3 regions of the Kitasatospora sp. NPDC036755 genome follow, and region 3 is predicted to be linked to each of the others. Evidence: riboswitches for the same ligand, from Rfam matches in the RefSeq annotation. Region 3 holds a riboswitch; each other region holds the start of a gene.
The links. Region 3 has a riboswitch for S-adenosylmethionine ahead of AB0E96_RS27040 (aminotransferase class V-fold PLP-dependent enzyme). Riboswitches for the same ligand answer to the same signal wherever they lie in the genome.

Region 1 (9,054 bases), on a different contig from region 3:
GCGAGGGCGCTGGCCGCGACGCAGGCGGCGAGGGCCGTCCAGAGCAGTGGGGGGTTCTGCAGGCCGAGGCCGATGACGGCGGGGCCGACGGCGTAGGACACCGTCCAGGTCAGCTGGAACAGGGACATGTACGGGCCCTCGTCGCCCTTGGGGGCCAGGGCGACGGCCGCCGCCGCCGCGGTGGGTTTGGAGGCGAGCTCGGCGAGGGCGAGGACGGCCGCCACGAGGACGGCGAGCGGGCCCTGGAGGGCGTGCGGGGCGGTGGAGATCGTGGCGGTCAGGGCGATGGCGGCGGCTGCCGCGCCGATGGCCAGGCGCAGGACCCGTGAGCGGGTCCAGCCGGACACCCGGCGGCTGATCCTCATCTGCAGGGTGGTGGCGGTGGCGTAGCGGACGGCGACCACGACGGTCGGCCAGTAGGCGGGCTGGTGGAGGGTCTCCACGAGGTAGATCGGGAAGGCGACGGTCGGGACCAGCCAGGCCGCCGACAACAGCGTCTGGGAGGCGACCAGGGACAGGAAGGGGCGGTCGGCGAGCGCCGCCCGGGTGTCCGACCTCCTCTCCCGCGGCCCGGGCCGGTCCGCGGCCGGCACGGTGACCCCGAGCAGGAGGGCGGCCGCGAGGAGGGAGCTCGCGCTGTTGAGGGCGAGCGCGAGCAGCAGGCCGTGGCCGCCGGCGAGCGCCATCAGGGCGGTCGCCCCCAGGGTGCCGACCCCCAGCGAGGTGGTCTTGAGCACGGTGACGGCGGAGAACCACTCGGTGAGTTCCTCCGGCTTCGCGAACCGGGCGACCAGGGTGGGCCAGGCGGCCCCGTAGAGCCGGTCGGCGGCCGTCACGAGGAAGGTGGCGCCCGCGACGGCGGCCAGGTTCCCGGCGGCGAAGAACAGGCCGTACCCGAGCGCGGTCAGCAGGTTGCTGACGAGCAGGCAGGACTTGGGCCCCAGGGCCTGGACGAGCCGTCCGCACAGCGGTACGACGGCGAAGGAGGCGAGCGACCCGGCCGTCACGGCGGTTCCCGCGGCGGCGGCCGGGAAGTGCCGGACGGTGACGAAGAACAGCAGCGACAGCGGCAGGAAGACGCCGGAGCCGAACGTGTCGACCGCCACCGAGAGGAACAGCCGCCGCTGCCGACGGAACCGTCCGGCCCGTGTCACGCCCACCCCCGTTCCCGCCCCCCGCGGCCTATCGCGGGGTGCGCAGCTTGAGAATGTACGTCGCGGTCAGCGCGACCGCACGGTCCTCGTCCCGGGTGAGCGCTTCGAGGGCGCGGGACGTGGTGCCGCCGGGGACGTCCGCGAGCGCCTGGGCCAGCCGCCGGCGCGCGTCCGGACCGACCGCGCCGTGGGCGAGGCGGTCGACGAGCCCGGTGGCGATCCGGTCCGCCAGCGCGGGGTCGCGGGCCAGCGTGCCGAGGGCGTCGGCCGCGTCGGCGTCGTTCACCGCCTCGACGATCATGCCGATGAGCGTCGGGACCGCCTCGGCCACCCCGCGGGCCCCGAGCGCCAGGGCCGCGTACCGGCGGACCACGGCGTCGGGGTGCGCGAGGGCGTCCCGCAACAGGGCGGTCGCCGCGTCGTCCGGCAGTTCGGCGAGGGAGCGGACGGCCCGTTCGCGCACCTCGGCCGCGGGCGAGCGCAGGCCCTCCGCCAGCAGCGCCGTCGCGTCCCCGCCGGACCGTTCCAGCGCCCACCGGAGGGCGCCGGCGACGATCGGGTCCGACTCGCCCAGCACGGCCTCGACCAGGGCCTCCACCGGCACCGCCACGTCCTCGCCGGCGGACAGCACCGCGTCGCCCGCGGACAGGGCGGCGCGCTGCCGCGCCCCCGGGCTCTTGGACTCCAGGGCCTGGAGCAGCGCGACGACCTGGAGGACCTCCTCCCAGCCGGCCGGCTCCGCGGCGTCGATCCGCCGCAGCCGGGTGAGCAGCTCGGTCTCCGCGGCGATGCGTTCGCGGGTGCGCTGGATCAGGTCGTCGACGAGGTCGGCGGGGGCGAAGCCGGGATCGTCGAGCGCCCGTCCGACGTCGCGCAGCGACAGGCCCAGTGAGCGCAGGCTCTCGATGTGGAAGATCCGCCGGATGTCCTCGTCGGAGTACCGGCGGTAGCCGGAGCCGGTACGCCCCGTCGGCCGCACCAGTCCGAGCGACTCGTAGTGCCTGAGCATGCGGGCACTGACCCCGGACCGCCGCGCGACGTCGCCGATCAGCACTGCCTACCGTCCCTCCTGGCGGCCCTCGCCGAAGACCGCCGCACGCTTCGCCTCCTCGATCGCGGACTCGAATCCGGCGTCCGGGTCGCGCCACAGCCGCTCGGTGGCGAGCGCGTGGGTGCGGACCCGGGGGTCCGGGGCCGTCGCCGCGGCGCCCAGCAGGGGCAGCACCGCCTCCCCGAGCGCGATCAGTGCCCGGCTGAGGCTCAGCTGCGTCCCGGGTCCGCCGCGTCCGAGCTGGGCCGCCAAGACTACGGCCAACGCGGGCTCCTCACCCTCGGGCACCAGCACGACCGCGGCCCGCCAGGCGCTGCGGGCCACCTCCTCGTCGGCGTCGGCGAGCAGCGCGGGCGTGATCGCGGGCCAGGCCCGCCGGTCCCCGATCTTGGACAGGGTGTGCAGGGCCTGGCTGCGGGCCTGGGCACGCTCCGCTCGGACCTCGTCGAGCAGCAGCGGGAGCGTCTCCTCGGCGTCGTGCCGGGTGAGCGCCCAGGTGAGCATCTCGCGCACCGGGAACTCGGGCTCGACCGCGCACCGCTCGACGAGTCCGCCGACGAGCCCCGGGTGCGGGTGCGTGCCGACGGCGAGTGCCGCCCGCAGGCGCACCGACGCGTCCTCGTGTGCCAGCCCCCGCAGTGCCCGCAGGGTGTTCGTGTCCTCTTCCGGCCTGGTCATCGGGACCACCTCCTGGGCCACAGTGAAGGGCTTGACACGGTGGCAAGGTCAAGCGGCGGGGCCGGTCCGGAAGGTCCGGGCGGGCTCGGGCGGGCTCGGGGCGCGGTGGGGGCGCGGTTGGGGGCGGGACGCCGTGCCGGGGTGGGGCCGGTCCGCCGTCCCACGACAGGACGGGCATCCGGACCTACCGTGAACGTAGGACTTCCGTTCCGGGGCCCTCCGTGCGCCGAGCCTCCCAGGCGGTCGCCATGCGAGCCCGTCCCCCCGCCTCCCGCTGCCCGTGAGGCGGTCGCCACCGAAGGAGTCACTGACATGACCAGCAGCGTCAGCGGAGTCGGCAGCAGCCAGATCCGCCAGCCCCAACGGCACCCCTACGCGTCCGGATGGACCATCTTCGCGGGGGTCATGCTGATCACCGGCGGTCTGATGGCGATCACCGAGGGGATCTCCGCCATCGCCAAGGACGACCTGGTCGTCGTCACCCGCAACTACGTGTACTCGATGGACACCGCGGGGTGGGGATGGATCCACGTCATCCTCGGGGCCTTCATCGTGGTGACGGGCATCGCGGTCTTCAGCGGCGCGGTGTGGGCCCGGGCGGTCGGTGTCGTCGTCGCCGCGCTGGGAGTGATCGCCAACTTCCTGTGGCTGCCCTACTACCCGGCGTGGGCCGTCGTCCTGATCGCGATCGACGTCCTGGTGATCTGGGCGCTGTGCGTCGGAAGGGTCGTGAAGGAGGGCTGATCAGGGCGGCTGACCGGCGGGGCCCGGCCGTCCGGGTGCCACCGCTGAGCGGGGCCGGCGCGGGCCCCGCACCGCCCCGGGGGACCCCGGGTGACCCCGTGCGGCGACGGCCGAAGGCGGGGGGGCTTGCCGAGCGGCCCGGGGAGTCTTGTATCGTTCCTGGCGAATCATCCAGAGGGGTGGAGGGACCGGCCCTACGAAGCCCCGGCAACTCCCCGTTCGACCCGGCGTCCGAAGTACGCGCCGTGCCGTCCGGGGTCAGTGCCAACTCCGGCCTGTCGCCAATGTGGCGCGGGAAAGATGAGGAGACACGGTGCTCTCTGTGCTGTCCTTCGCCCGGGCGCTTCCCGCCCCGGCGCTTTCGCGTACCCGTCTCGTGCCCGGCGCAGGCAATCGGCCGACTTCTCCGGCCCGTCCTCGCTGACCACCCCCGGTTCCCCGCCAGGAGCCGCCGTGAGCAGCGCCCACCCGCTGCTCCCGGGCATTGAGACTGGAGTACCCCACCCATGGAGAACACGAGCGGCGTCGGCGTGCTCGACAAGATCACCTCGATCCTCGGCATCCTGGAGGCAGGCCCCGCCACCCTGGGCGGCCTCGTCGCCGCCACCGGCATGGCGCGGCCCACCGCCCACCGGCTGGCCGTCGCGATGGAACACCACCGCCTGGTCAGCCGGGACATGCAGGGCCGGTTCATGCTCGGCCCCCGGCTCGGCGAGCTCTCGTCGGCCGCCGGAGAGGACCGGCTGCTGGCCGCGGCCGGCTCGGTCCTCACCCAGCTGCGCGACCTCACCGGCGAGAGCGCCCAGCTCTACCGGCGGCAGGGCGAGGTCCGGATCTGCGTGGCCTCCGCGGAGCGCCTCTCCGGCCTGCGCGACACCGTCCCGGTGGGCGTCACCCTCCCCATGAAGGTCGGCTCCGCCGCCCAGGTCCTGCTCGCCTGGGAGGAGCCCGAGCGGCTCCACCGCGGTCTGCAGGGCGCCCGCTTCACGGCCACCGCCCTGAGCGGCGTACGGCGGCGCGGCTGGGCCCAGTCCGTCGGCGAGCGGGAGCTCGGGGTGGCCTCCGTCTCCGCGCCCGTGCGCGGCCAGTCCAACCGGGTGGTGGCGGCCGTCTCGGTCTCCGGCCCGATCGAACGCCTCACCCGCCACCCCGGCGCCACCCTCTCCCAGGCCGTCGTCGAGGCCGCCCACCGCCTGACCGAGGCCCTCCGCCAACCCTGACCGGCCGCCCTCGCCCGCCCGGGAGCCGTTCGGTGGGCGCCACCGTCGTGCCGCGGCCCCGGGCTCAGACCCGGGGCAGCGGCACGGCGCGGGAGGGGTGGGGGATCCGGCTGATCACGGCGCCGATCAGGGTGCCGATCGACACCCCGAAGACCGCCGACACGGCGGCCAGGACCGACTGCGCCCCGTTCCCGACCTCGATCTGTGCGGTGTTCAGCAGGCCGAAGGAGCCCGGCACCACGATCCAGAACGCCGGGAGGTAGAGCACCTGCCAGAGCGGACCGCCCGGCAGCCAGTGCACCAGGGTGGCCGCGACCGCGGCGGCGACCGCCCCCGCCAGGCCGCCTATCGCCGCGCCGTGCACCGACCCCACCGCCACCTGGGCGGTGACGCTGACCGCGATCACGGCGACGATCCACGGGATGGCCGAGGGCGGTGTGTGGACGTTGACGACCACTCCGGCCACCGCGATCGCCAGGCCCAGCGCGATCACCCACCAGCCGGGTTTGGCGACCTGGACGTTGGCCAGCGCGGTGGCCGGCATGCCGACCGCCGTCGCGGCCGCGGCCACTCCGGCGAGGAACAGGGCCAGCTGGACCGCGCCGGACACCAGCCGGGCGGTGCCCGCGCTGGCCGCGCCCGCGGCGATCTCGGACAGGCCGGTGACCAGCAGTCCGCCCGGCAGCAGGATCGCCAGGGTGGCGACGATCGTCCGCAGCGGCCCGTCCAGCAGCGAGGCCCGCGCGAGGGCCAGGACCAGCAGGGCGACCAGGAAGCCGGCCGTGACGGGCAGCAGCGGCCGCAGGTGCGGCAGCCGCCGGGCGAGCACGGTCAGCCCGACCACGATCAGCGAGCCGAGCCCGGCCGCCAGGACGTTGGCCGCCGCCGGCTGGAGGAAGAGGCAGACCCCCACGCCGACCGGCAGCGCCCCGAGGTCCGCCACCCACGCGGGCCAGCGGGCCGGTGCCCGCCGGATCCCGTCCAGTTCGGCGAGCGCCCGGGGCCCGTCGAGCTCGCCCGCCCGCAGCCGGTGCACCAGGTGGAGGACGTCGGCCGTCTGCTCGAACCGCAGCGCGCCGCCGACCGGCCGGAACGTGGTGGCCCCGTCCGCGCGGAGCGAGACGAACAGCCCGTTGGTCAGCGCGGCGACCCGCACCTCCGGAGCCCCCAACGCCCCTCCGAGCCGGCGGAGTTCCTCCTCGACGTCATGGACGGGCAGGCCACCGCCGAGCAGGGCTTCGCCCAGGTCGAGGAGTAGGCGGTGGAGCGGCTCGGGCGGGGCGTCGAGAACCCGGGCCGATGGAGACTTGCTAGACATGGCAGATATCGTCCCACCCTGCCCGAATCGGCCCGACTCTGACCCGGTCCGGTCGTTTTCCGACCGGTCGAGCGCCCGCCTCACCCCGCATCAGGCCTCCGGGCGGGAGCGCCGCCGCGGATCCGGGACCGGCCGGCCATCGGGGGGCTGGTGACCGGCGGCCCGAGGCCCGTCACGGCCGGACGGTGAGCACCAGCTTCCCCGTGACGCGGCCCGTCTCGCCCTCGGCGTGGGCGCGGGCGGCCTCGGCGAGCGGGTAGGTGGCGGAGACGTGGGCGCGCAGCCGGCCGGACTCGACGAGGGCGGCGATCTCCGCCATGCCCTGCCGGTCGTGCTCGACCAGCAGGGCCGTCGCCCGCACCCCCAGCTCGGCGGCGCGTGCCGCCAGGCCTTCGAGGCCCTGGGGGAGGATCGACACCAGGAGGCCGCCCGGGCGGAGGGTCTCCAGCGATCGGAGCCGGTCCTCCCCGCCGAGCGTGTCCAGGACCACGTCGACGTCCCGGGCCTCCTCGACGAAGTCGGCGGTGCGGTAGTCGATCACCTCGTCCGCGCCCAGGCCCCGGACGAAGTCGTGCTTGGCGGCCGACGCCGTGCCGATGACGTACGCGCCGCGCGCCTTGGCGATCTGCACGGCGACGTGCCCCACGCCGCCGGCCGCCGCGTGCACCAGGACCCGCTGCCCCGGCCGGACCCGCGCGGTGTCGACGAGGGCCTGCCAGGCGGTGAGCGACACCAGGGGGAGGGCGGCGGCCTCGGTGTGGCTCAGCGCGGCGGGCTTGGGGGCGAAGGCCCTGGTGGGGCCGGTGACGTACTCGGCGTGCGAGCCGGCGCCGTACGGGTAGGGCAGCATGCCGAAGACCTCGTCGCCCGGGGCGAGGAGCGAGACGCCCGGGCCGACCGCCTCGACGGTGCCGGAGACGTCCCAGCCGAGCGTGAACGGCGGCTGCCCGAGGAAGTAGCCGTGGCGGCGGTGCTTCCAGTCGGTGGGGTTGACCCCGGCGGCGTGGACGGCGACGAGGACCTGCCCGGCGCCGGGCACGGGCCGTTCCACCTCGGCCCCGTGGAGGACGTCCGGCTCGCCGAGGGTGGTCTGGGTGATGGCTCGCATGGTGTTCGTGGTCATGGATCCAGCCTGCGGCCACGGCCCTGACCTGCGAAATGGCAAGATTGCCAAAGACCGATAGGATCGTGCCATGGCTGCGATCGAACCCCCCGGCGCCGGTGGCCGGCCGCCGCACCGCGTCGTCGTCCTCGCCCTCGACGGCGTCTACCCCTTCGAGCTGGGCATGCCCAACCGGGTCTTCCCCGGCGTGCCGGGCGCCTACGAGGTGGTGACCTGCGCGGCGACGGAGGACCGGACGGTCGCGACCGACGCCGACTTCACGATCACCGTCGGGCACGGCCCCGAGGCCCTGGAGAGCGCCGACACGGTCGTCATCCCGCCGTACGGCCTGCACCACGTCACGGCGGACCTGCGGGAGCCGGCCCGCGGCGCCCTCGCCCGGATCCGCCCCGGCACCCGCATCGTCTCCATCTGCACCGGCGCGTTCGCGCTCGCCGCCGCCGGTCTGCTGGACGGGCGCCCCGCCACCACCCACTGGGCGCTGGCGCCCACCTTCCGCCGGATGTTCCCCCGGGTCGACCTCGACGCCGACGTGCTGTTCATCGACGACGGCGACATCCTGACCTCGGCGGGAGCCGCGTCCGGCCTCGACGTCTGCCTGCACGTGGTGCGCTCCGACCACGGCAGCGCCGCCGCCAACCAGGTCGCCCGGCAGTGCGTGGTGCCGCCCTGGCGCGAGGGCGGCCAGGCCCAGTACATCGAACAGCCGGTGCCCCCGGAAGGCGCCAACGGCACCGCCGCGACCCAGGCCTGGGCCCTGGAACACCTCGACCGCCCGCTCGCCCTCCGCGAGCTGGCCGCCCACGCCCGGATGAGCCCGCGCACCTTCGCCCGCCGCTTCCAGGAGGAGACCGGCACCAGCCCCGGCCGCTGGCTGATCCGGCAACGGCTGCACCGGGCCCGCCACCTGCTGGAGACCAGCGACCTCCCGGTCGACCGGATCGCCACCGAGATCGGCTTCGCCACCGGGGCCTCCCTCCGGCAGCACCTGCACGCCGCGATCGGGGTCTCGCCCCAGGCCTACCGCAACACCTTCCGCGGTCAGGCCGGCGCCCCGGGAAGCTGAGACCCCCGGCCGTCCGGGAACGGCCCGGTCACGTCCTCGCGGCGGCCCGCCGGCCGTCGGGCGGTCAGGAGCGGCCCCCGAAGCGCCAGTCGTGCACCTCGACGTCGGCGTACCGGTCCGCGGTCAGGACGGCCCGGGCCGCCTCCCGGTCCGGCGCCCGGAGCAGCACCGCCGTACCCAACCAGCCCGTGCCGTCGTCGGACAGCAGCGGCCCGTAGGCGATCAGTTCGCTCCGGTCGGCCGGCACGTCGAGGTCGGCGGCCGGACCCGCGCCGAGGCCGAGCACCAGGTACCGGTTGCCGTCCTCCCGGCCGCCGGGGAAGTCCCACATGGTGCGCCCCAGCAGGTTGCGCCACCGCCGCAGCAGCACGTCCCGGTAGGCGCCCGCCTGGTAGCCCGGCTCGTCGAAGGCGAACGCGCGGGCGGCGGCCGGATCGGGGAGGTCGAGGATGTGCAGGCTGCCCGTGAGCGTGGCGCCGTCGTCGCCGAGCGTCGGCCCCCGGGCGATCATCTCCTCCTCGTACCGGTCCATGTAGGACCAGTGCTCTTCCAACAGTGCGTGGCGCAGCGGCAGGGACCCGGGCCGGTCCCGGTGGTAGCAGAGGAACTCCATGTTCGTATGCTCCCCGAGGGACGTGGCCCGGTCGAACGGGTTTCGCGGTGCCGGTCCTCCGCTAGTTCAGCAGGAAGTCGTACACGG
Region 2 (9,054 bases), on a different contig from region 3:
TCGGAGGGTTTGGCAGTGTTGCGCCTCCCCTGCCGGATTTCCCCCGTTCCGGCCGAAGTACATCCCCCCGAAGGCGGTACCCGCGTTGAACAGGCGCGTCGACGTTCCCACCCGTGTGCTCGGCGGTGCGCTGGCCGGAGCACTGGTCCTCACCGCGGCCACCGCCTGCGGTGGGCAGGACGACGGGCCGGTCACCCTCAGGCTGGTCGCCGCCGACTACGGGGAGAGCGCCGAGACCAACTCCCAGCACTACTGGGACGCGGTCGCCAGGGACTTCGAGGCGGCCAACCCCGGGATCAAGGTCAGCGTCGAGGTGGACAGCTGGACCGACATCGGCAAGAAGGTCGAGGACATGATCGCGGCCGGCAAGTCGCCGGACCTGCTCCAGACCGGCGGGTTCGCGGACCAGGTCGCGGCGGACCGGCTGTACCCGGCGTCCGACGTGCTCTCGGTGGAGACCCAGGCCAGGTTCCTGGAGACCTTCGCGCACGCCGGGCAGGTGCTCGGGACGCAGTACGGGATCCCGTTCGTCTCCTCGTCGCGGGTGCTCTTCTACAACAAGGCGATGTTCCGGCAGGCCGGGATCGCCCAGCCGCCGGCCACCTGGAACGAGCTGCGGCAGGACGCGGAGAAGATCAAGGCCAAGGTGCCGGGGGTGACCCCGTACGGGCTGCCGCTGGGGCCGGAGGAGGCACCCGCCGAATCGATGCTGTGGACGCTGAGCGGCGGCGGCAGCATCTCCGACGACGTCGGCAACTACACCATCGACAGCACCCAGAACCAGGCGACCTTCAGCTGGCTGAAGAGCAACCTGGTGGCCACCGGGCTGACGTACCCGGACCCGGGGAAGATGAACCGCACCCCGGTGTTCCAGGACTTCGCCGCCGGCAAGGTCGCGATGCTGAACGGGCACCCGACGCTGCTGCGGATGGCGACCGCCGGGAAGATCGACTTCGGGACGGCGCCGATCCCGAAGAAGGACGGCGTCGGACGGACCGGAAGCCTCGGGGTCGCGGACTGGATGATGGCGCTCAAGGCGAACGGGCACAAGAACGAGATCAAGAAGTTCCTGTCGTTCGTCTACGACAAGGACAACCAGCTGAAGTTCGACGAGCAGTACAACCTGCTGCCGGTCACCCAGGACGCCTTCGCCCAGATGTCCTCGGACCCGAAGCACGAGGACCTCAAGCAGTTCGCGGTCGGGCTGAGCAACGCGAGCTTCTACCCGTTCGGGGACCCGGCCTGGGGCGAGGTCAGCAACCGGATCAAGGCGGGCATCGGGCAGGCCGTGACGGGGGATCCGAAGCAGGTGCTCGACGGGCTGCAGGACGCGGCGGTGAAGGAAGCGGCGAAGGTCCGCAAGTAGGACCGGGGCGGCCCGGCCGCGACGGCGGCCGGGCCGGGGGCCGGCCCAGCCCCGGCCGGCCCTCAGGGGAGGGTGATGGCGTACGCCTTGCGGAGGGTCTCGTGGACCGTCCAGGTGGTGCGGTCGCCCTCGCGCAGGACCGCGCAGTCGCCGGGGCCGACCTCCAGGGTCGGGCCGCCCTCGACCTCGATGGTGGCCCGGCCGCTGAGCACCACGAACATCTCGTCGGCCTCGACGTCCGTCACCACGCCGGGGGTGATCTGCCAGAGGCCGCGCAGGTGGCGGCCGTCGTCGGACAGCACCCTGCCGGTGACCTCGGGGGTGCCGGAGACGATCTGGGACGGGTCGAGCGGATCGGGTTCGAGCTCGGCGGTGGGGACGTGCAGGGCGAAGCTGGGCGTGGTCATGGGGCGACGGTAACGGGTGGGGCCGGCCGGAGGGGCGAGCAGTGTGTGTCGGGGACGGGCGGGAGAATGACACTCCGTAGTGGTGAGCGGAGGTGTGCGCGGTGGGCGAGCTGAGTGAGCGGGAACGGGCGGTGCTGGCGCTGGAGGGGCGGCAGTGGCGGACGGCCGGGGCGAAGGAACGGGCGGTCCGGGAGGAGCTGGGGATCTCGCCCACGCGGTACTACCAGGTGCTGAACGCCCTGCTGGACCGGGAGGAGGCGCTGGCGCACGCGCCGGTGCTGGTGAACCGGCTGCGGCGGGTCCGGGAGGCGCGGCGGGGGGCGCGTTGACGGTGGCGGCGTCCGTGGGGCGGGGTGCGGAGGCGCGGGGTCCGGGGTAGGGCTTCGGTATGGGTTTCGAAGAGATGTTTGTGCCGGGGACCGGGATCGGGCGGGACGGGGTGCGGGCCATCCTGGCGGCGCCCGGGGACGCCGTGATCGGGTTGGACTTCGACGGGACGTTGGCGCCGATCGTGGCGGATCCGGAGCGGGCGCGGGCGCATCCGGGCGTGGTGGGGGCGCTGCGGCGGCTGGGCCCGGTGGTGGGAGCCGTGGTGGTGGTGACGGGCAGGCCCGCCGGGGTGGCGGCGGAGTACGGGGGGTTCGCGGAGGTTCCGGGCGTGGTGGTGCTGGGGCACTACGGGGCCGAGCGGTGGGAGGACGGGAAGCTGACGGCACCGGAGGTCCATCCGGGGGTGGCCCGGGTGCGGGCGGCGCTGCCGGGGGTGCTGGAGCGGGTGGGGGCGCCCGAGGGGACGTGGGTGGAGGACAAGGGGCGCTCGGTGGCCGTGCACACCCGGCGGACGGCGGTGCCCGAGGAGGCGTTGGAGCTGCTGCGGGCGCCGGTGGGGGAGCTGGCGGCCGAGCACGGGCTGGTGGTGGAGCCCGGGCGGCTGGTGCTGGAGCTGCGGCCGCCGGGGGTGGACAAGGGCGCGGCGCTGACCGGCTTCCTGCGGGAGCGGGGGGCCCGTTCGGTGCTCTACGCGGGGGACGACCTGGGGGACGTGGCGGCCTTCGCCGCGGTGGAGGAGCTCCGCGGCGAGGGCCTGGCCGGGGTGCTGGTGTGCGCCGGCGCGGTGGGGGACGCGCCGGTGCGGGAGCTGGCCGACCGGGCGGACCTGGTCGTGGGCGGGCCGGAGGGCGTGGTGGAGCTGTTGGAGGCCCTGGGGGAGGCGCTCACAGCGCGTTGAGCTGGTCCAGGAACCACTGTTGCGGGGGGAGCGCGGTGGCCGCCGCCGTCAGGCGCTTGGTGCGGTCGGCGCGCTCCTCCGGGCTCATGACGAGGCCGGTGTGGAGGGCCTCGGCCGTGGCGATGACGTCGTACGGGTTGACGGTGAGGGCGTCGTCTCCGAGTTCGGTGTGGGCGCCGGCCTCGCGGGAGAGCACGAGGGCGCAGCCGCGGTCGGAGACCACCGGGACTTCCTTGGCGACCAGGTTCATGCCGTCGCGGATGGGGTTGACCAGGGCGACGTCGGCCAGGCGGTAGGCGGCGAGGGAACGCGGGAAGTCGTCGTCGACGTGGAGGATCAGGGGCTGCCAGGTGGGGGTGGCGAACTCGGCGTTGACGGCCTCGGCGAGCTCCTGGACCCGGGCGGTGTAGGCGCGGTACTCGGCGAGGTCGGTGCGGGAGGGGTAGGCGAAGGCGATGTGCACCACCCGGTCGTGCCACTCGGGGCGGGTGCGGAGCAGGTGCCGGTAGGCCTCGAGGCCGCGGACGATGTTCTTGCTCAGCTCGGTGCGGTCCACCCGGACGATGGTGCGGCGGTCGCCGACGGCCTCGCGCAGGGCCGCGAGGCGCTCGTCGACGTCGGGGCGGTGGGCGCGTTCGCGCAGGAAGTCGGCGTCGGCGCCGAGGGCGTGGACGCCCAGGGCGGTGGTGCGGCGGTCGTGGGTGACGGTGAGCGCGTCGTGGTCGACGTCCGCGCCGAGGAGGTCCTCGCAGCAGGCGGCGAAGGCGCGGGCCCAGCGCTCGGTCAGGAAGCCGGCCCGGTCGGCGCCCAGGATGCCGGTGAGGACGGCCCGGGCGACGTCGTCGGGCAGCAGCCGGTAGTACTCGGGCGGGGCCCAGGGGGTGTGCGAGAAGTGGCCGATCCGCAGGTCGGGGCGGGCCGCGCGGAGCAGGGCCGGGACCAGGGAGAGGTGGTAGTCCTGGACGAGGACCGCGGCGCCCGGGGCCGCTTCGGCGGCGAGGGCTTCGGCGAAGGCCTCGTTGTAGGCCCGGTAGGCGGCCCACTCGGTGCGGAAGCCGGCGTCGAAGGAGGGCGCGGTCGGGGTCGCGTAGAGCAGGTGGTGGACGAACCACAGGGTGGAGTTGGCGACGCCGTTGTAGGCGCGGGCGAAGGTCCGCGGGTCGATGTCCAGCATCCGGACGGCCTGGCCGCCGACCTCGTGGCCGGCCAGGTCGAGGCGGCCGTGCGGCGCCTCGGCGGCGGCTCTGCGGTCGGAGTCGTTGAGGGCCGCGCACACCCAGACGGCGTTCGGGTCCCCGATGGCGGAGAGGCCGGAGACCAGGCCGCCGCCGCCCCGGCGCAGGGTCAGCGTGCCGTCGTCGGCGGTGCCGAAGGACACCGGCCCCCGGTTGGAGGCGACCAGGACGGGGGCGGTGCCGGTCGCGCTCGAACGGTTGGTCGTGAGATCGCCCATGGTTGGGATGTTGCCGGGGGTTCGGGGTGGCAAACCCCGTCGGGGCCCCTCAGTGCCGGGTCGCGTATTCGGGGACGGTGTGCATCGGGGGGCGTTCCAGGGCGATCACCGGGTGGGTGTGGGCGGTGAAGGCGCGCGTCTCCGGGTCGCGGGTGAACTGGGTGAGGTGGGGGTGGACGAGGTCGGCGGAGGCCTTGAGGCGGTGGGTGCGGTCGAGGCGTTCCAGGGCGGTCCGGTAGATGGTGGCGGCCATCCGGCCGAGGGCCTGGCCGTCCTGGTGGCGGTGGTGCCGGACGCCGACGTCCACCTGGGCCAGGGCGTCCAGGCCGGCCAGTTCCAGGGCGTCGACCAGCAGGCCGAGTTCGACGCCGTAGCCGGTGGGGAAGGGCAGCCGTTCGAGCAGTGAGCGGCGGGCCGCGTACTCGCCGCCGAGCGGCTGGACGAAACCGGCGAGTTCCGGCCAGTGGAGGTTGAGCAGGGGGCGGGCGACGAGTTCGGTGACCCGGCCGCCGCCGGCGGGCAGGACGGCGCCCTCCGACTCCAGCGGGCGGTCGTACATGGCCTTGACCAGCTGGATGGACTCGTCGGTGAGCAGCGGGCCGACGATGCCCGAGACGAGGGCCGGGTCGAACTCGCGCAGGTCCGCGTCCACGAAGCAGACGATGTCGCCGTGGGTGACCAGCAGCGACCGCCAGAGCACCTCGCCCTTGCCGGGGACGGCGGGCAGCCGGGGCAGCACGGCGTCGCGGTGCTCGACCCGGGCGCCGGCCTCGGCGGCGACGGCGGCGGTGGCGTCGGTGGAGCCGGAGTCGACGACGACGAGTTCGTCGACGAGCGGGAGCCGCTCCATCAGCTCGCGGCGGATGGTGCGGACGATGTCGCCGACGGTGGCCTCCTCGTCCAGGGCGGGGAGGACGACGCTGACGGTGCGGCCGGTGCGCTCCTTGGCCGCGAGGAGGGTGCGCACCGGCCGGTCGGCCGCGCTCCAGGAGCGGCGGCGGAGCCAGGACGCCGCCTGCGGGAGGAGCTCGGGGGTCGGTTCGGCGGGCACGGAGTTCTCCTCGGCGGGGTCGGTGGGACAGGCCATCTCGCGTGGCGGACGGTCCCGTTCAGGATTGACGCCTTCGGATACAGTCTTCGTACAGCGGTCGGACCTTTGCACGCCGGGGTCTCCGTTGAGCACCACCACAATTTCACAAGCTCATCCAGAGGGACTGAGGGAACGGCCCGTTGACGTCCCGGCAACCTTCTCGCGCGGCCGTCGACGACAGGCCCCGGCGGGACAGGTGCCAATTCCGGCCCGTGTCGCGACCGCGACCCGGGGAAGATGAGGAGAGAGGCCTCGCCATCATGGCTACCACTGGGACGACCCTTTCCGGCACCACACCGGTTTCCGTCGACCTCGGCCCCGCCGCCGCGCTGTCCTGTCGCGAGTGCGGCACCCGCTTCCCGCTCGGCCCCAGCTTCGCCTGCCTGGAGTGCTTCGGCCCGCTGGAGATCGCCTACGAGTTCGGCAGCGAGGGCGCCGAGGAGCTGCGCAAGCGGATCGAGGCCGGTCCGGCGTCCATCTGGCGGTACGCGCCGCTGCTGCCGGTTCCGGCCGACGTCGCGTCGAAGCCCAACCTGAACCCGGGGTGGACCCCGCTGGTGAAGGCGGACAACCTGGGCCGGGAGCTCGGGTTCACCGCCCAGCTGCACATCAAGGACGACTCCGGGAACCCGACCCACTCGTTCAAGGACCGCGTGGTCGCCTGCGCGATCGAGGCGGCCCGGGCGTTCGGGTACACCACGCTGTCCTGCTCCTCCACCGGCAACCTGGCCGGCGCGGTGGGTGCGGCGGCGGCCCGGGCCGGGTTCCGGTCCTGCGTGTTCATCCCGCACGACCTGGAGCAGGGCAAGGTCGTCATGGCCGGGGTGTACGGCGGCGAGCTGGTCGGCATCGAGGGCAACTACGACGACGTGAACCGCTTCTGCTCGGAGCTGATCGGCGACCCGGCCGGCGAGGGCTGGGGCTTCGTCAACGTGAACCTGCGGCCGTACTACGGCGAGGGCTCCAAGACGCTGGCGTACGAGATCTGCGAGCAGCTCGGCTGGCGGCTGCCGGAGCAGATCGTCATCCCGATCGCCTCGGGCTCGCAGCTGACGAAGATCGACAAGGGCCTCCAGGAGCTGATCAAGCTCGGCCTGGTCGAGAACCGGCCGTACCGGATCTTCGGGGCCCAGGCCGAGGGCTGCTCGCCGGTGTCGGCCGCGTTCAAGGCCGGCCGGGACGTGATCAAGCCGGTCAAGCCGAACACCATCGCCAAGTCGCTGGCGATCGGCAACCCGGCCGACGGCCCGTACGTGCTGGACATCGCCCGCCGCACCGGCGGCGCGGTGGAGGACGTCACGGACGCCGAGGTCGTGGCGGCGATCAGGCTGCTGGCGCGGACCGAGGGCGTCTTCGCCGAGACCGCGGGCGGCGTGACCGTCGGCGTGCTGAAGAAGCTGGTCGAGACCGGGCAGCTGGATCCGGCCAAGGAGACCGTCGCGATCAACACCGGCGACGGCCTGAAGACCCTGGACGCCGTCTCCGACGCCGGGATGACCGCCGTCATCCGCCCGACGCTGGACTCGTTCCGCGCCGCCGGCCTCGTGTCCGCCTGAACCACCCCGGAACCACCCCAGCAAGGCCAGCCCCCGCAAGGAGAGTCATGAGCGCCAACGTCCGCATTCCCACCATCCTGCGCACCTACACCGGCGGCGCCGCCGAGGTGACCGCCGAGGGCGCCACCCTGGCCGAGGTCGTCGCCGACCTGGAGAAGAACCACGCGGGCATCTCGGCCCGCATCCTGGACGACACCGGCAAGCTGCGCCGCTTCGTGAACGTCTACGTGAACGACGACGACGTGCGCTTCGCCGAGGGCCTGGCGACCGAGATCGGGGACGGCGCCAGCGTCTCGATCATCCCGGCGGTGGCCGGCGGCTGCTGAGCCGTTCCCGAGTAGCCCGCGGTCGCCCGCGCGTACGGAATTCCGTTCCCCGTATGCGCGGGCGACCGCTCGCATTCCGGCTGGAATATTTCCGGGTCGAGTCGGAGTAGAGTGTGGCTCGGCTGGGAACAGGGTTTCCCTTTCGGCCCCCGCAGTGCTCGGCCCGGGGGCGCCCGGCCGTGGGGCGCGGCCCGGGAAACATGTCAGGCAGATGTCAGAATTCCCGCGATCATTTGGGTAATTCGTCCGCTATGTCCGGCGTGGAATGCCGAGATTATTCCGGTTCGGCCCGGCCTGTCCCTTGACGCCCCGGCGGAATTACCGGTGGCTGACCCTGTTGCAGAGGGCGTCGATCCGGATACATTCAGCGGCGGTCGACGCAATCAGCCGCCCGCCGGAAGCCGCCTGGCGTCCTGCACGGAGGGTTGCGGCGTGCACGGCTGCGCCCAGGGGGGGTTCCCCGGGCCGGCCTTCAACCAACCCGGGCCCGCGACCTGCGGGCGCGTGAAGGGCCAGCACAGCACTAGGGGAGTTCGGAATGGCTCAGGGCACCGTCAAGTGGTTCAACGCGGAGAAGGGCTACGGCTTCATCGCGGTCGACGGTGGTGCGGACGTCTTCGTCCACTACAGCGCGATCCAGATGGACGGCTACCGCACCCTCGAGGAGGGCCAGCGGGTCGAGTTCGAGATCTCTCAGGGACAGAAGGGCCCGCAGGCGGACATGGTCCGCGCCGCGGTCTGACCCCTTCCGGCTCCAGGAGCTCGGCGCGGCCCTACGGCTGGTGACCACTCGCTTCTCGACGGGCCCGTGCGACACGCGTCGTACGGGCCCGTCGGCGTTCCCCCAAAGCCCCTCGCGGCGGCTCGCGGATCGCCGATTGGGCTTGCACTCGACCCAGGGGAGTGCTAATCATTGGCGTTAGCACTCACAGTGTGAGAGTGACAGCGGACCGGGTCGGTGAGGCCCCCGGGAGCGGAGGGGAATGAACCTCCGCACACCAGGGCCGTCCGTCGCGGGCACCCCTTGGTCCGAGCAGTCGACCGTGTCCCGGAGGACCACTTCTGATGGCCAAGATCATCGCCTTTGATGAGGAAGCTCGCCGCGGCCTTGAGCGTGGCATGAACCAGCTCGCCGACGCGGTGAAGGTCACGCTCGGCCCCAAGGGCCGCAACGTCGTGCTGGAGAAGAAGTGGGGCGCCCCCACGATCACCAACGACGGTGTCTCCATCGCCAAGGAGATCGAGCTCGAGGACCCGTACGAGAAGATCGGTGCGGAGCTCGTCAAGGAGGTCGCCAAGAAGACGGACGACGTCGCGGGTGACGGCACCACCACCGCCACCGTGCTCGCCCAGGCCCTGGTTCGCGAGGGTCTGCGCAACGTCGCCGCCGGCGCCAACCCGATGGCCCTGAAGCGCGGCATCGAGAAGGCCGTCGCGGCCGTCTCCGACCAGCTGCTGGCCCAGGCCAAGGACGTGGAGACCAAGGAGCAGATCGCCTCCACCGCCTCCATCTCCGCCGCTGACACCCAGATCGGCGAGCTGATCGCCGAGGCCATGGACAAGGTCGGCAAGGAAGGCGTCATCACCGTCGAGGAGAGCAACACCTTCGGTCTGGAGCTCGAGCTCAC
Region 3 (9,054 bases):
ACACCGGTCAGGATGATGATGACGAAGGTGTAGAGGCAGATCTCGCCCAGCATGAAGGACCAGTGGTCCGGGAAGATCTTCCGCAGGTTGGCCTTGGCGAGGGAGTAGATCCCCAGCCGGCCGTCCGTCCAGTCAGCCGCGGCTTCCCACTTGTTGGCGGGCTTCTCACGCGTGCTGGAGGGCTTGGCGGCACCGGTCGTGGTGCTGCTCGCGCTACTCATCGAGCACGCTCCCAGTAGCTCGGGCCGACGGGCTCCGCGAAGTCGCCGGTGGCGACCAGGTTGCCCTTCTCGTCAGTGATGATCTTCAGCTGCGGCAGCGGGTGGCCGGCCGGGCCGAAGATGACGCGAGCGCCGTCCGCCAGGTCGAAGGTCGACTGGTGGCAGGGGCAGAGCGCGTGGTGGGTCTGCTGCTCGTAGAGGCTGATCGGGCAGCCGACGTGGGTGCAGATCTTGGAGTACGCGAGGATGCCCTCGAAACCGAGGTCCTTGGACTTGTCGTCCTTGATGTCCTCGGGCGCGATGCGGACCAGCATCAGGGCGTCCTTGGCGATCCGCTGCTGGAAGTCCTCGCTGTGCGTGGACAGACCCTCCGGCATGGCGAAGGTGAGCGAGCCGACCGCGATGTCCTCGGGCTTCATCGGCTGCATGGTGTTCATGTTGATGAGCGCCAGCGGCTTGGTCTCGGTCGCCTCCTTCCAACCGGTCTCCTTGAGCTTCGTCTCGGGAAGCGGGCCGAGGTCACGGAGCAGGACCACGCCGGAGAGCGGGACCAGCGCCATGGAGCCGATCAGGGTGTTGCGGATCATCTTGCGGCGGCCGAAGCCGGACTCGGCGGCACCGGTCTTGAACTGCTCGATGACGTCCGCGCGGACCTCGTCGGAAGCCTCGATCGGGTGACGCTCGGCCGGCAGCTCGACGTCCGACATCAGGGTGCGGGCCCAGTGGACCGCGCCCGCGCCGATCATGAACAGCGCGACGCCCAGGGTCAGGCCGAGCGCGAAGTTCAGCGCGCTGACGTGACCCAGCGGGAAGATGTAGACGATCTTGTCCGGGTCGATGGCCACGTACGAGGCGATGAAGCCGATGGTGGCGAGCATCGAGATCACGAACATCAGCGAGACCTGGCGCTCGGCGCGCTGGGCGGCCCGCTCGTCGATGTCGGTGCGACGGGGCTCGTGGGCCGGCAGGCCCGGGTCGGCGAACGGGCTGCCGTGGTCGGCCACCTCGCCGGCGGAGCCGTGCGGCTCCGGGAGCTTCTCTTCTGACATGTCGTGGCTCATGACTTCTTGGCCTTGGTGGTGTGGGCGGCGACCCAGATCGCGACCGCGATGAGCGTGCCGAGGCCGAAGATCCAGCCGAACAGACCCTCGGTCACCGGACCGAGGCTGCCCAGGGTGAGACCGCCGGGGTTGGGCTCATCGTTGGTGGTGTGGCGGACGAAGGCCACGATCTGCTTCTTCTGCTCCTCGGGCATGGTGGTGTCCGGGAACGACGGCATGTTCTGCGGGCCGGTCTGCATGGCCTCGTAGATGTGCTTGGCGTCCACACCCTCCAGCGACGGGGCGTACTTGCCCTTGGTCAGGGCACCGCCCTGGCCGGCGAAGTTGTGGCACTGGGCGCAGTTGGTGCGGAACAGCTCGCCACCCTTGGAGATGTCCTCGGGGTTGGTCGAGGTGAACTGCTCCTCCGTCGGGGTCACCGGGCCGGGACCGAGGGAGGCGACGTAGGCGGCGAGCTGGTCGATCTCGGCCTGCGAGTAGATGTTCTTCTTGCGCGGGACCTGGGCGCCGGGCTGCTGGGCCGGCATGCGGCCGGTGCCGACCTGGAAGTCGACAGCGGCGGAGCCGACGCCGACCAGGCTCGGACCGTCACTGCTGCCCTGGCCGTTCAGGCCGTGGCAGGAGGAGCAGCCCACGGCGAAGAGCTTCTTGCCCTCATCGATCGCGAGCGACTGCGCGGCGACGTCGGCCTGCGCCTTGTCGGCGGGCGCGAACGCGGCGTACAGCCCCCCGGTTGCCGCCAGGGCGAGAAGTAGGACGACCAGCGCCGCCAATGGGTGGCGCCGTCGTGCGGAGAGCTTTTTCACGGAATAACCCCGGTGTCAGGATCTGGTCGACTGGTGGGTGCACCCGGCGGCCGGTCTGGCCGGCACGAGGCTGCCTGTCTAGGGCTGCGCGCGCGGTCGGTCGGTGGGAGCGTCGGCACCGGCAGAAGCGGCCCGTCGCCGGTGAGGGCGGGGGCCGCAGCCGGTGGCCAGCGACCTGATCAGCTGGTTACTTGATCAGGTAGATGGTCGCGAACAGGCCGATCCACACGACGTCGACGAAGTGCCAGTAGTACGACACGACGATCGCGGCGGTGGCCTGCTCGTGCGTGAAGCGCTTGGCTGCGTACGTCCGTCCCAGGACCAGCAGGAAGGCGATCAGACCACCCGTCACGTGCAGCCCGTGGAAGCCGGTGGTCAGGTAGAACACCGTGCCGTACGGGTCGGAGGACAGCGAGAGGCCGTCCTTCTTGACCAGCTCGGTGTACTCGAAGACCTGGCCGCCGATGAAGACCGCGCCCATGGCGAACGTGAGGATGAACCACGCCCGGAGCTTCTTCACGTCACCGCGCTCGGCAGCGAACACGCCGAGCTGGCAGGTGAGCGAGGAGAGCACCAGGATCGTGGTGTTGACCGAGGAGAAGGGCACGTTGAGGGCGTGGGCCTTCTCGGTCCAGAACTCCGGCCCCTTGACGGAGCGGAGCGTGAAGTACATCGCGAAGAGGGCCGCGAAGAACATCAACTCGGAACTGAGCCAGACGATCGTTCCGACGCTGACCATGTTCGGCCGGTTGACCGATCCGTGCGCGTGCCCGGTTTCTACTGCTGTTGCTGTCGCCACGACGGACATTATGTCGGTCCCTTATTCCGTCTTCACGTCGGGGGGTGTCCCTCGGAGTGTCCGGTGCGTGCGGTATGCCCGCTTGGCGGGCGGCAGGGGGGCCGGACGGGGGCTGAGCAGCGGCGCGTCCCTTTTCTGATGGTTCCTCGGAGGGGCCTGTGACCCCGTTGCCCGGCGCGTCGTTGCACGGTCGGAGTAGCCGGGAGGGGTACGGGGGAGGGGGCCGGGTCGGCCGTACGGGTGGACTGGGCCGGGTCGGGTGACGGGCCGTCCTCCGGGCGGGTGAGCCCGGGGCGCGGCGGCTTGAGGAGGAACGTGCGCGAGGGGGACTCGGCGGACGGTGATCGGGAGTAGCATCCGGATCAGGCGAACGTGGTCCGGATCACACTTGAGGGAGCAGGGTCCATGGCGTACACGACCGATGAGACGCTCACCGTCCTCGTCTACAGCGACGACCGCAACACCCGCGAGCAGGTGCTGACGGCGCTCGGCCGCCGGCCCGCCGAGGATCTTCCGGAACTGTCCTACCTGGAGTGCGCGACCACCCCCGCGGTGCTCAAGGCGCTGGAGAAGGGAGGGGTGGACCTCTGCGTGCTGGACGGCGAGGCCGTTCCGGCCGGCGGGCTGGGCCTCGGGCGGCAGCTCAAGGACGAGATCTACGGCTGCCCGCCGGTGCTGGTGCTGATCGGCCGGCCGCAGGACTCCTGGCTGGCCGCCTGGAGCCGGGCGGACGCCGCCATCTCCCACCCGGTGGAGCCGGTGGCGCTCGCCGGGGCGGTGGCCACCCTGCTGCGGGCCAGGCTGGCGAAGCGGACTCCCGCCGTCCGCTGAAATCCGTGGCAGGAGTAGGAAAGAGAGGGTAGAAGCGAGCGCTTCGCTCGATAGGCTGGCTCCATCCGTACGGACGTCCCCCGCGATGGGGAACCGACAACAGCTGGAGTCAGCGATGGTGAACGTGAACCCTGCGAACGGCGGTAGCGACCCCGCGCAGGTGGTCCGCACCTGGCCGGACCTCCTGGCGGCGCTGTTGCAGGGGGAGGACCTCGACCGTTCGTCCACCGCGTGGGCGATGGACCGGATCATGAGCGGTGAGGCGTCCCCCGTACAGGTGGCCGGCTTCATGATCGCGCTGCGGGCCAAGGGCGAGTCGGTCGAGGAGATCTCCGGCCTGGTCGACGCGATGTACGCGCACGCCGAGCCGCTGGAGATCCCCGGCCCGGCGGTGGACATCGTCGGCACCGGCGGGGACCGCGCGAAGACCGTCAACATCTCCACCATGTCGGCGATCGTCGCGGCGGCCGCCGGTGCCAAGGTGGTCAAGCACGGCAACCGCTCGGCCTCCTCCACCAGCGGCTCCTCCGACGTGCTGGAGAAGCTCGGGGTGGCGCTGGACATCTCCTCCCGGAGGGTCGCCGAGGTGGCCGAGGAGGTCGGGCTCACCTTCTGCTTCGCGGCCAAGTTCCACCCCTCGATGCGGCACGCCGCCACCGCGCGGCGCGACCTGGGGGTGCCGACGTCCTTCAACATCCTCGGCCCGCTGACCAATCCGGCGAAGGTCACCGCGCACGCCATCGGCTGCTTCGACACCCGGCTGTCCGGGCTGATCGCCGGCGTGCTGGCGGAGCGCGGGGCGACGGCGCTGGTCTTCCGCGGCGACGACGGGCTGGACGAGCTGACCATCACCACTACCTCCCAGGTCTGGATGGTGCGCGACGGGGTGGTCACCGAGACCACCTTCGACCCGCGGGACGTCGGCATCGAGCTGGTCGGCATCGAGGCGCTGCGCGGGGCGGACGCCTCGTACAACGCCGAGGTCGCGCGGCGGCTGCTGGCGGGCGAGCACGGGCCGGTGCGGGACGCCGTCCTGCTGAACACGGCGGCGGCGCTGGTCGCGCTGGACCTGACCGACGCGCCGCTCGCCGAGCAGCTGGCGGTCGGCATGGAGCGGGCCGCCAAGGCGATCGACTCCGGTGCCGCACAGGACCTGCTGCGGCGCTGGTCGGAGGCCACCAGCCGCTCCTGAGGCGTGAGTTGAGGGGCCCGTGGGAAATCCTCCCGCGGGCCCCTCGCGCTGTCCGGATGCTGGATGCCCGTTTGACCGCCCGATGGACGCGGCCTAGAGTCTTGGCCAGGTCATGAGTGACAGCGCCAAGCCCCAGCTTGCTGTCCGGCAACCCTCCGTCCGTGGCGGGGTGCCCTGGGTGAGGACCGGGTCGTCACGGCAAACCGTCCGTGCGACAAGCGCGGACACCCGACGACTTGCACTCCCGGGGTCCCTCACCCAGAAGGAGTGCATTCTCATGTCCCTCGCCACCGAAACCTGCGCCGCCCCGCTCGCCGTCCTCGGCGCCGACGTCCAGGTCCCGCTCGCCAGCGGTGAGAAGGTCGGCTACGCGGCGCTCGACTACGCGGCCAGTTCGCCGGCGCTCCAGCGGGTGTGGGACGACGTCGCCGCCTACGCGCCGTACTACGGCAGCGTCCACCGCGGGGCCGGGTACCTCTCCCAGCTGTCCACCGACCTGTTCGAGCAGAGCCGCCGCACCGTCGGCGAGTTCCTCGACCTGCGCGAGGGCGACCAGGTGGTCTTCACCCGGGCCACCACCGACTCGCTCAACCTGCTGGCCGCCGCCCTTCCGGCCGGCACCCGGGTGTTCGCCTTCGAGACCGAGCACCACGCCTCGCTGCTGCCCTGGGCCCACGCCGGACTGGACGTCACCTACCTGCGGGCGCCGCGCTCGCGGGCCGAGGCGGTGGAGGCGCTGGACACCGCGCTCGCCGAGGCGCCCGAGGGCCCCAAGCTGCTGTGCGTCACCGGCGCCTCCAACGTGACCGGCGAGCTGTGGCCGGTCGCCGCGCTGACCGAGACCGCGCACCGGCACGGCGCCCGGGTGGTGCTGGACGCCGCCCAGCTGGCGCCGCACCACCGGGTCTCGGTGCGCGAGCTGGGCGTCGACTGGATCGCCTTCTCCGGGCACAAGATCTACGCGCCGTTCGGCGCCGGGGTGCTGGCCGGCCGGGCGGACTGGCTGGACGCGGCCGAGCCGTACCTGGCGGGCGGCGGGGCGACCCGGACGGTGGCCCGGGAGACGGACGGCTCGGTGGCCGTGCAGTGGCACACCGGCCCGGCCCGGCACGAGGCCGGTTCGCCGAACGTCATCGGCGCCTACGCGATCGCCTCGGCCTGCCGGGCGCTGACCGAGGCCGGTTTCGACGCGCTGGAGGCCCGCGAGCAGCAGCTGATCGCCCGGCTGACGGCCGGGCTGGCCGAGATCCCGCAGGTCAAGGTGCTGAACCTGTTCGGCGCGGACTCCGCCCGGGTGGGCGTGCTGTCCTTCGTCGTCCGGGGCTGGAACAGCTCGCACTTCTCGGCCGCGCTCTCCGCCGAGTACGGGATCGGGGTGCGCGACGGGCTGTTCTGCGCCCACCCGCTGGTGCGCACGCTGCTCGGGGACGAGGAGGTGGCGCCGTCCGAGTGCGGGGCGCCGGAGCCCTCGCTGCCGGGCGAGCGCAGCCTGAACGCGATCCGGGTGAGCTTCGGCGCCGGGACGCCGGACGAGCACGTCGACCGCTTCCTGACCGCCGTCCGGGAGCTGGTCACGGACGGCGCGGCCTGGAGCTACCGCAACGAGGGCGGGCGCTGCGTCGCGGACGCTCGGCGCGCGGGCTGACGCCTACTCGTCCAGGCCGAGCGCGAAGGCGGCCTCCAGGTCGTGCTGGGAGTAGGTGCGGAAGGCGATCTGGGTCTCGGTGTGCGCCACACCCGGGACCTTGTTGAGCCGGCCGGGGATGACCTCGGCCAGGTCGTCGTGCCGGCGCACCCGCACCATCGCCACCAGGTTGTAGCCCCCGGTCACCGAGTAGACCTCGCTGACGCCGTCGATGGCGGCGATGGATTCGGCGATCTCCGGGATGCGGTCGACACTGGTCTTGATCAGGACGATGGCGGTGATCACAGTTCGGGCTCCTTTGTGGGGTGCCGCCAGCGTATCGGGCGTCGGCCCGGTCGTCGCGGGGGGTGGCGGACCACGGTACAGGCGTACAGGAACCCGGCGCAGAAGCCGATCACATGGACCAGGTAGGCCACCCCGGGCCCCGCCGAGTGCACCGACCACCACTGCAGGGCGAACCAGAGGCCGAGCACCAGCCAGGCGGGGAAGCGCAGCGGCAGGAAGAGCAGCAGCGGGACGAGGGTGGTCACCCGCGCCCGGGGGTGGAGGCGCAGATAGGCGCCGAGGACGGCGGCGATCGCGCCGGAGGCCCCGATCAGCACCCGGGTGGAGTTCGGCGAGTGCGCCTCGGCGAGGGCGAAGCCGTACGTGCTCACACCGCCGGCGGCCAGGTAGAAGACGGCGTACCGGGCCCGGCCCAGCCGCCGTTCCACGGTGGGGCCGAAGACCTGGAGGAAGAGCAGGTTCCCCAGCAGGTGCAGCCAGCCGGCGTGCAGGAAGAGGCCGGTGAGCACGGACAGGGCCGGGTGCTTGCCCGGGGTCGGGGCGGCCGGGCAGCCGGGGGCCGGGTCGGGGGCCTCGGCGAGCTGTTCGGCGGTCAGCGGCCGTCCGGCCAGCACCTCGGCCGGGACGGCGCCCCAGCGCTGCTCGTACCGCTGCTCCGCGCAGACCCGCGCCGGGCCGCTGCCGTACAGCGGGTTGAGCCCCGCGGCCGGGCCGAGCAGGAAGACCAGGGTGTTGAGCGCGATCAGGCCGTACGTGACCGCGGGGGCGGCCGCCGCCGGGCGGCCGCTCCGGGCGGCGGTGTGGTCGGGGACCGCGAGCGCCATGCGGCCAAGCATCCCTCCGGGCGCCGCAGGTGACACCGCGGTTTACGGCAGGTGGACCAGTGCGGGTCTTCAGGCGACCGGTGGTCGCGGCGGTTGCCCCAGGCAATAGGCTTGGGGCGGGCATTCCCGCCTCCCGCCGCCGACGCCGGGGCTCCGGGGGGAGCGCCTGGCCCACGCAGGGACCACCCGAGAGGACCCCCGATGACCGTCCCCGCCCTGACCGCCGAGACGCGCTGGCGCTGCACCCTGTGCGGCAACCTCACCCGCTTCGACGTGACCCGCACCGCGCGGGTGACCGAGTTCCTGCACTTCGACCTGGCCGGCGAGTCCAAGGTCGAGGAGACCGAGGTGCTGAGCGAGACGGTCGAGTCGGTCCGCTGCCGCTGGTGCAACGCGGTGGACCAGGTCGAACTGGTGGCCCGTCCGGGCTCCGAAGGGGCGCAGGCCCCCGCCGAGCAGGGCTGACCCGCACCGCTGCGGCGCGGGCGGGTGCACGGCGCACCCGCCCGCGCGGCACGGGACAATACAGACAAGACGCACGGAGCGTGACGACAGGGGGAGGTCGCGGCCGTGCCCCGCTGGACCAGGATCGGAGCCGAGGACGTGGTGGACGCAGCGAAGGAGCCCGGCGAAGCCCAGGGGCTTCGGCCCGCTGCTGCCGAGGCCCCGGCCGAGGCCGCCGGGACGGCGGACGGATCCTCCGAGTCCGCGGCGGAGCGTGCCGCCGAGAAGCTGGACCGGCCGCTGCCCGAGGGCGTGCGCCGGCGTGTGGTCGGGCTGGCCTCGGACGCGCTCGGCGGGCTGCCGGCGGCCGAGCTCCCGCAGAGCCTGCGGCAGTACGTCAAGTTCACCCCGGCGCGGCGGGCCAAGTACGCGGCCACCGCGCTGGCGGCGGCACTGGAGGCGGAGCCGGCCTTCCGGGTGCGGATAGCGGAGCGGCTGCGGCTCGGGCAGCCGGACCTGGTGAAGGCGCTGGAGTCGGGCACCGTGCCGAGCGCCGCCGATCCGATGGACGTCGCGGCCGCCGCCTACCTGGTGCGTTCGGCGGGCTGGAGCCGGTTGGTGGCCGAGGCCGGCGAGGAGGCCGAGCGGGCCGGCGCCGAGGACGCGGCCGCGGAGGCGGCCCGGCTGGTGGAGAAGCTGCAGGCCGAGCTGGCCGAGGTGCGGGCCTCCGCGCGGGCGGACCTGGACCGGCAGCGGGCGGAGTCCGACGGCATCCGCAAGGAGGCCGAGTCGCTGCGCAAGAAGGTGCGGTCGCTGGAGAGCGACACCCGCCGGGCGCAGGCCGAGACCCGGCGGGTGGCCGGCGAGCTGGAGGCCGTGAAGGCGCAGACGGCGGCCGAGCGCGGCGCGGCCGAGACCGAGGCGCGCAGGCTCAGGCACCGGGTCT

Region 1: it holds a riboswitch for S-adenosylmethionine, as region 3 does, so the genes downstream of both, AB0E96_RS32005 (IclR family transcriptional regulator) here and AB0E96_RS27040 (aminotransferase class V-fold PLP-dependent enzyme) in region 3, are expected to answer to the same signal.
Region 2: it holds a riboswitch for S-adenosylmethionine, as region 3 does, so the genes downstream of both, thrC (threonine synthase) here and AB0E96_RS27040 (aminotransferase class V-fold PLP-dependent enzyme) in region 3, are expected to answer to the same signal.

The regions. Positions count from the first base shown of each region.
Region 1 covers NZ_JBEZUT010000295.1:1,451-10,504, forward strand. Annotated here, with positions in the region: gene AB0E96_RS31985 (MFS transporter) at 1-1,154, opposite strand, end outside; gene AB0E96_RS31990 (MerR family transcriptional regulator) at 1,183-2,208, opposite strand; gene AB0E96_RS31995 (HEAT repeat domain-containing protein) at 2,212-2,883, opposite strand; gene AB0E96_RS32000 (hypothetical protein) at 3,196-3,627, shown strand; SAM riboswitch class I at 3,792-3,934, shown strand; gene AB0E96_RS32005 (IclR family transcriptional regulator) at 4,134-4,847, shown strand; gene AB0E96_RS32010 (threonine/serine exporter family protein) at 4,912-6,165, opposite strand; gene AB0E96_RS32015 (NADP-dependent oxidoreductase) at 6,338-7,288, opposite strand; gene AB0E96_RS32020 (helix-turn-helix domain-containing protein) at 7,359-8,354, shown strand; gene AB0E96_RS32025 (YciI family protein) at 8,419-8,967, opposite strand; partial or broken gene AB0E96_RS32030 (alpha/beta hydrolase) at 9,029-9,054, opposite strand, start outside.
Region 2 covers NZ_JBEZUT010000083.1:17,300-26,353, forward strand. Annotated here, with positions in the region: gene AB0E96_RS15260 (extracellular solute-binding protein) at 86-1,366, shown strand; gene AB0E96_RS15265 (cupin domain-containing protein) at 1,429-1,773, opposite strand; gene AB0E96_RS15270 (DUF3263 domain-containing protein) at 1,875-2,102, shown strand; gene otsB (trehalose-phosphatase) at 2,177-3,001, shown strand; gene AB0E96_RS15280 (trehalose-6-phosphate synthase) at 2,988-4,454, opposite strand; gene AB0E96_RS15285 (glucosyl-3-phosphoglycerate synthase) at 4,504-5,505, opposite strand; SAM riboswitch class I at 5,653-5,788, shown strand; gene thrC (threonine synthase) at 5,805-7,100, shown strand; gene AB0E96_RS15295 (MoaD/ThiS family protein) at 7,148-7,426, shown strand; gene AB0E96_RS15300 (cold-shock protein) at 7,965-8,168, shown strand; gene groL (chaperonin GroEL) at 8,492-9,054, shown strand, end outside.
Region 3 covers NZ_JBEZUT010000209.1:2,018-11,071, forward strand. Annotated here, with positions in the region: gene AB0E96_RS27010 (ubiquinol-cytochrome c reductase cytochrome b subunit) at 1-221, opposite strand, end outside; gene AB0E96_RS27015 (Rieske 2Fe-2S domain-containing protein) at 218-1,270, opposite strand; gene AB0E96_RS27020 (c-type cytochrome) at 1,279-2,088, opposite strand; gene AB0E96_RS27025 (heme-copper oxidase subunit III) at 2,276-2,896, opposite strand; gene AB0E96_RS27030 (hypothetical protein) at 3,293-3,718, shown strand; gene trpD (anthranilate phosphoribosyltransferase) at 3,834-4,910, shown strand; SAM riboswitch class IV at 5,019-5,137, shown strand; gene AB0E96_RS27040 (aminotransferase class V-fold PLP-dependent enzyme) at 5,188-6,555, shown strand; gene AB0E96_RS27045 (Lrp/AsnC ligand binding domain-containing protein) at 6,559-6,840, opposite strand; gene AB0E96_RS27050 (rhomboid family intramembrane serine protease) at 6,837-7,664, opposite strand; gene AB0E96_RS27055 (hypothetical protein) at 7,866-8,129, shown strand; gene AB0E96_RS27060 (NYN domain-containing protein) at 8,397-9,054, shown strand, end outside.